Regions from separate parts of the Colwellia sp. MB02u-10 genome, predicted to be linked through region 3. Evidence: predicted binding sites of a transcription regulator. Region 3 holds the regulator's gene; each other region holds the start of a gene.
The links. Region 3 encodes sigma-54, which starts transcription at its own class of promoters, with help from an activator protein. Its sites were predicted from a motif close to GTTGGCACGNNNNTNGNNT; they were not measured.

Region 1 (2,277 bases), on a different contig from region 3:
TATCAAATTTGCTAATACCTTACCGCCAAGTCGTTAATTTGGATGTTGTCTAATATGTGCTGCTCAGTGGTGGTTGCCCGGGCACTGTCTTGACTGACAGAAGTTACTATAACTTTATAAGGACTGATGTTAAAAGCTGAATAAGAGCGCTTATCATCACTGATAAAATTATTGAAATGTAGCAAAGAGAATTCATCACCTATTTTAACCCCGTGTCTTTTTCCTAAGTTAAAAGTCAGTGAGTTACCCTGTACTTGCACAATTCTAGCCTGGGTAGGCTGACACATCATGTTCTCATCAATATCACTGACTATGCTGTCTAAGGTTAGACTAATGCTTTGGCCATAGTCACTTTGCCAAAAGTTATGGCTAGTAACGTCAACTTGTTTGCGCTTACCGAATTGCCACGGGGCAGAGCTTTGATAGTGTTTAGCCAAAACTCTTTCACCTGTAGTACCGTCGTGAATATAAAGGGCAAGATTAAATTGGCGTTGATAGACGTTTGTTTGCCAAAACTGCCAGTTATTATTTTCGTCATTTGCTAGAGAAAGATCTTGTATCTCTGAAAACAAAACATACTGGCTATCTGTCATGTTGGCTAATGACATGGTTAATTCTTTTAAATTTTGGCTTTGCAGGCTTTGGTTATAACGTGAAAATTCTGTTTTAGTTTGCAAGGCCAGTTTAGTCTCCAAATAGATACCTTGCTGCTGTATTTTATTAGCGAGCTGTTGGATTAAGGTGCTATCAATAGCGTAGATGTTACCAACATTAGCTTGTTCACGGTGTAGTATATTACTGCGAGTTAACAGCATAGATTTTTTATAATCAGCCGCGAAGCACTTTTTTTCTTGTGGAAAAATATCAGCCCTTATGATGACAGTGACTAAGTCGTCGCTATAGTGTTCACTGACTAGCTCTAATGAATTAACACTGCCACTAGCGCGGATGCTAATTTCGTCTTGGGTGAGTAAACCATTAACCACTTGCTGAACACTTGACACTGAAGCACCGGCAACCAGTAAGGCTTTTTTCAACGCATTGTGCATAGCCTGTGTTTTTGCTGTTTTATTATCAGCATTTATTATGCTCGCCACACCTTGCGATTCATACCATTGTCCGACACTAGCGCTGCTATATATAGCACAGCAAAGGTAAAATAAACTTAAACGCATAAAGGTCTCTTTTAATAGGGAATCAATCTCTTTTTTAAATATGCAGGTTTTGTGCCTATTTCAAATAAAAGTTCAACTCAAGATAAGTAAAGTGGCCCAACAAACTACTTTTATCGGTATTAGCTTGCTGATAGCGATAAAAGTAGTAGGGTTTTATCAGGCATTAAAAACCCTATCTGGTTTGGTAAAGTCTGGTGATTGGATAAAAAGGTGTTTTGAAAGTGATACAGAATCAGTGCTGAAAAAAAGTGTAAATAGGCAGAACAATTAGACTAAAACTATAGCCAATAATCTAGGGGTATAGTTTTAGTCTACCCTGTATTATACCAAGTTGAGGTGAAATAAAAATATTGGCGCGGATCATGCTTTATTAATTTTATTAATTATTTTCATTAATTTTACGACATTAGCATTAATTGAGGAGAGCTAAATGAAAAATTGGCTTATAGCAATAATAATACCGACAGTGATGTCGTGTTCTGTGACAACCAAAGATGATTTTTATCGATCTTCTTATGCCGATAAAGAAGAAATTGACAGTTTTAAGTTACCTCGTCATGCGATAAATGACGTGGTGAAAGGTCTTGCGTATCAAATGCTGGAAAGTAGCACCTTTGTTACGCCTAAAACGCCAATTGCTGTTGCATCATTTGTCGATTTAAAAAATTTAGAATCAACTAACTCGTTAGGCAATCAACTGTCAGAAAGTTTTATCCATGAAATGCAACGACATGGCCTGGTTGTTATTGATTTTAAAACCACTGGACATATTCGTGTAACGGCCGATGGTGATTATGTTTTCAGTCGCGATTGGAAAGAATTGCCAGAACGTCAGATAATTGACTATGTTGTTACCGGCACTATGATGCAACAAAATGAAGGCGTGTTAGTCAACGCACGAATGATTGGCATGCAATCTCGAGTTGTGGTGGCAACGGCGCAGTCTTTTATTCCTGCTTGGGTTGTTGGCGATGATTTTAATCGCCATGAAAATGTTAAAATGAAAGATGGCATGATCTTGCGTGACAGTACCACGCTAGCCGACGATGCACGTGCCATTGCGATACAAAAGTAATATTATCAAACAAATGTCTAAGGTGAG
Region 2 (2,277 bases), on a different contig from region 3:
TCGTGACCAAGGTTTAAATGTTTTATTACTGGTAGATTCACTGACGCGTTATGCACAAGCGCAGCGCGAAATAGCACTAGCGGTAGGCGAGCCACCAGCAACGAAAGGTTATCCGCCATCAGTTTTCTCTAAATTACCCCAACTCGTTGAGCGAGCTGGCAATGGCGGGGAGGGCCAAGGTTCAATCAGTGCATTTTTTACTGTCTTAACCGAAGGTGATGATTTACAAGACCCGATTGCTGATGCTGCCCGTGCCATTTTAGACGGTCATATTGTTTTGTCACGAAAATTAGCTGATGCTGGGCATTATCCAGCGGTTGATATTGAAGGCTCAATTAGTCGAGTTATGCCGATGGTAACCAGCCAAGAACATCAGCAACTTGCCAGGCAACTGCGGCAGATTTATGCCTTATATCAAGAAAATAAAGATTTGATTGCCATTGGCGCCTACAGCAGAGGTACGGATCCAAGAATAGATCAATCGATTGATTTGCAACCCGTAATTCAATTTTTTTTGCAGCAAAAAACGCTTGAAATTATTCCTTATGATCAAAGTTTAACTCAGCTGCAGGAAGTATTAGCGGCAGCGCAAGCTCATGCCAATAAAAATCAGTAGACACAATAACGCATAGGTCACTAAACCGATGAAACAGTTGAACACCTTATATAAGTATGAACTTGATAAAGAACAAAAAGCCTCACAAGCATTACAAGTGGCAGAGGTCGATTATGAACAAAACAAAGCGCGTTTAAAAAGTGTTAGCGATTATCGTTTAGAATATATGCGCCGGCTTAATCAGCGTTCAATCGAGGGTATTGATAGTGCAACATATAGCCATTTTCATGCTTTTATCGCGAAACTAGATAACGCCTCTCAACAGGTTAAAGTTGCGGTTCATCAAGCTAAAGCATTAGTTGATACGCGAAAAAAACAATGGTTAGAGCAAAGGCAAAAAATACAAGCGGTAGAATTACTACGTAATAAAAAGCTTGCTGCCCTGCAATTAGTCGCGAATAAAAAAGAACAAAAAATGTTTGATGAAATGGCGACACAACAATTTGTTCGTCGCCGTCGCTAAACTCCGCGATGTTCATACTAGAGACAATAGATTAAGTACTTGAGTAAAACCCATGAGCATCAAGATATAAACTCAAGGTTTGTTATTGATGTTTATATACTCAGTTAATTTTAAGATTTATCGCCTAGATTTATGTTGTTATTGTATTGTCAGCTCTTTTGAAAGTTAGTTTTGGAATGAATATTGCTTAATTAACTATAGAAATAATTTATTAAATTGCGCTTAAGTCTACATTTAAGAAAGGTCTGTTATGTCTCAAATAAATATATTGTCTACTGATGCTGGCCAAAGCCCCGACACCTCTGGTGCTAAAGGTAGTTTGTCAATAAAAAGTCAAGCTAAAAGCAACGCATTTAATGATGCGATGGAGCAACACTATGCCAGAAAAAAAGCGGAAGAATCAGAAGGAAATACTGAGCCATATGGCAATTTTGTCTCTAAAGCGGCAGAACAACACCAAGAGGCTTTAAAACGCGAGCGTTTATCCAAAGGTAATGAGGCTGATGATGCCCGTACTTTACCTGTGCCTTTACCGATAGACGATGCCGAGACTCTCTCTGCGCCAAACGCTGAGCTAAAATCCTATCTTGGCTTTCAAACTCAAACTGAACATCAAGCCGAAGCCCAAAATGGCTTAGCGACCGATGTTGAAAATGATGACGCGGTTGATTTATTAAAAATGTTAAGTGGAGCAGAGCAATTATTGACAAAATCTACAGCAAATAATGCTGTTGAAGGGACAGTGCAGGGCGGCGGCGTTACATCAGGCTATATGCAAACAACAACTGCTGGCACAACGCCATTAAAGAGTGAGCAAGGTAGCATTGATGATGCCGAGCTAATGGCAAAGCAAGCCGGCATAAAAGCATTAACTGAAGAAGGCAATGCCGGCTTAGATAAAGCCCAAGATATTGACCAAATAACTAACAATAGCGCATTACAAAATAGTGCCAGCGATAAAGCGAGTGAATTTAAACTTGGTAGCGATATCGAAGCACCACAAACTCACCTCGTTAATCAAAGTACAGCGACTGTGGCAACGACATCGGTTACAGATGCAAAACTTGATGTTACTCAGAAAACAGTGATCAATGAAGACTTTGATAAATTAGCCAGTGCCATGCTTGATGCACAAAAAACCTCTAAAACTGAGAGCGATAAGCTAACACCACAAGTTGAGAAAGTGCCGTCAGTTTTT
Region 3 (2,277 bases):
AGTATCATGACTGTCGAGTTTATCGGCGGCCAAGCGACTTAAATATTCTAATATACGTTTTTTACTGGCACCCGGTGCTGCACAAATAGTGCAGTCCGGGGTTAAGATGTCTTGCAACTTCATAAACTTCTAAGACCTGTAGCGAAATGGCGCTAATGTTTGTTGATTTTACCTTTATATTTCAATATTTGGCGATCTAGCTTGTCAATTAATGCATCAATCGATGCATACATGTCACTATGCTGTGCCTTAGCATGAACTTCGGTGCCACTTAAGTGCACTGTTGATTCAGCAATCTGATTCTGTTTTTCTACCGTTAATACTACATGTACATTATTGATATGATCAAAATGACGTTCTAGTTTTTCAAACTTGCCATTGACATAATCACGTAATGAATCGGTAACATCGACATGGTGTCCAGTAAGATTAATTTGCATATACTTCAATCCTCTTTATTGGCTGAATAAAACTGCCTACAATAGGCTTTTACGTTGATTTGATGGCGGTATAGAAAGTGACTCTCGATATTTGGCAATGGTACGCCTTGCCACTTGTATACCTTGCTCTGCTAAAATATCTGCCATTTTACTATCGCTGAGTGGCTTTGCAGGCACTTCAGCAGCCACTAGCTTTTTAATTAATTCTCGAATAGCCGTTGATGAACATTCGCCGCCGTTTTCAGTACTAACGTGGCTAGAAAAAAAGTACTTAAGCTCAAAAATTCCTCTAGGCGTGTGCATATATTTTTGCGTGGTCACACGAGAAATAGTTGATTCATGCATATCTACGGCTTCGGCAATATCGTTCAATACCATAGGGCGCATTGACTCAGGTCCATGTTCAAAAAAGCCTTGTTGGCGTTGCACAATACAATTTGAAACCTTTAAAAGCGTTTCGTTACGGCTCTCTAAGCTTTTAATAAACCATTTTGCTTCTTGCAAGTTAGAGCGAATAAATTGATTATCAGTAGATGACTTCATTGAACGAGACATAGCCGCGTATTGCTGATTAACCGATAGTTTAGGTGCAGTGTCAGGATTGAGCTCTACTGTCCAGCGGCCGTTTTTCTTTTCAACAGACACGTCTGGGATAACATATTGTTCTTCACTTTTTATGACGCTATCACCTGGACGGGGATCTAAACTTTGTATTAGGCGAATAACTTCGCGTAATTGCTCTTCTTTCAAGCGTAATTTACGCATCAATTGACGATAATCGCGATTACCGAGTAAATCAATATACTCGCTGACGGCAATTTTGCTTTCCGCTAACCAAGGGGTATCTTTAGCAAATTGATTAAGCTGAATACGCAAGCACTCGGGAATTGAACGAGCGGCTACACCAATGGGGTCAAATACGTTAATACGCTTTAACACCACTTCAATCTCATCAAGTTCTACACCATCAATACCGACACTTTCTAAGATCTCTTCGGCTGAAACGGTTAAATAACCTGCTTCATCTATGGCTTCAATAATGGCAATGGCAATGGTTCTGTCAGTGTCAGTAAAGGGCGTTAGTTCCATCTGCCAAATCAGATGGTCTTGTAATGAGTCTTTCGTTTCACCTTGATAAGTATAATCTTCTGAGGCATGGCCAACACCGCCACTACTGACACCGGCACTGAAGTTATCATCCCATGTGCTATCACTGTTTAGTTCTTCGGGGATGTCTGTTTTTGCTAAACCTTCAGAGGAGCTAATTTCGTCTATCGAGGGAGTGGAGTCTTCGCTGCCATCAGAGGATGTTGCTGACTTTTCGCCTAAAGTTACCGAATATCCTGCTTCTAAATGGTCAGGGGTATTTTCTGAATTGTTATCGTGCGTTTCGTCAACTTCAAGCAAAGGGTTACTTTCAAGTGCCTCTTGAATCTCTAGTTGAAGATCCAAAGTTGATAATTGCAACAGTTTGATCGCCTGCTGCAATTGCGGGGTCATCGTTAACTGTTGTCCGATACGGAGTTGCAGAGTAGGACGCATTTACGTTTTCTTTTCCCTATTCAAATTCATTAGTTCAATTGGTTTTATTCACTATAGCGTGAATTGTTCGCCAAGGTATACATCTCTTACATGTTGATTTGCAAGAATTTGCTTTGAATTACCCTCAGCGATAAGTTCACCATGACTAACGATGTAGGCATGTTCACAAACATCGAGTGTTTCTCGTACATTGTGATCTGTGATCAAAATACCTATGCCACGATCTTTTAAGTGTAGGATAATTTTTTTTATATCACCTACTGAAATTGGGTCAACACCGGCAAAGGGTTCATCC

Region 1: H4J59_RS06010 (flagella assembly protein FlgT) is a predicted target of sigma-54. The motif match lies at 1,216-1,234, and genes of this name have one in related genera.
Region 2: H4J59_RS05830 (flagellar hook-length control protein FliK) is a predicted target of sigma-54. The motif match lies at 1,250-1,268, and genes of this name have one in related genera.

Annotation. Positions count from the first base shown of each region.
Region 1 is NZ_JACGVK010000105.1:74,018-76,294, reverse strand. Features, by position in the region: gene H4J59_RS06010 (flagella assembly protein FlgT) at 12-1,175, opposite strand; gene H4J59_RS06005 (FlgO family outer membrane protein) at 1,606-2,250, shown strand.
Region 2 is NZ_JACGVK010000105.1:36,516-38,792, reverse strand. Features, by position in the region: gene fliI (flagellar protein export ATPase FliI) at 1-616, shown strand, start outside; gene fliJ (flagellar export protein FliJ) at 645-1,079, shown strand; gene H4J59_RS05830 (flagellar hook-length control protein FliK) at 1,330-2,277, shown strand, end outside.
Region 3 is NZ_JACGVK010000139.1:51,780-54,056, reverse strand. Features, by position in the region: gene ptsN (PTS IIA-like nitrogen regulatory protein PtsN) at 1-123, opposite strand, end outside; gene hpf (ribosome hibernation promoting factor) at 153-440, opposite strand; gene H4J59_RS17985 (RNA polymerase factor sigma-54) at 477-1,982, opposite strand; gene lptB (LPS export ABC transporter ATP-binding protein) at 2,034-2,277, opposite strand, start outside.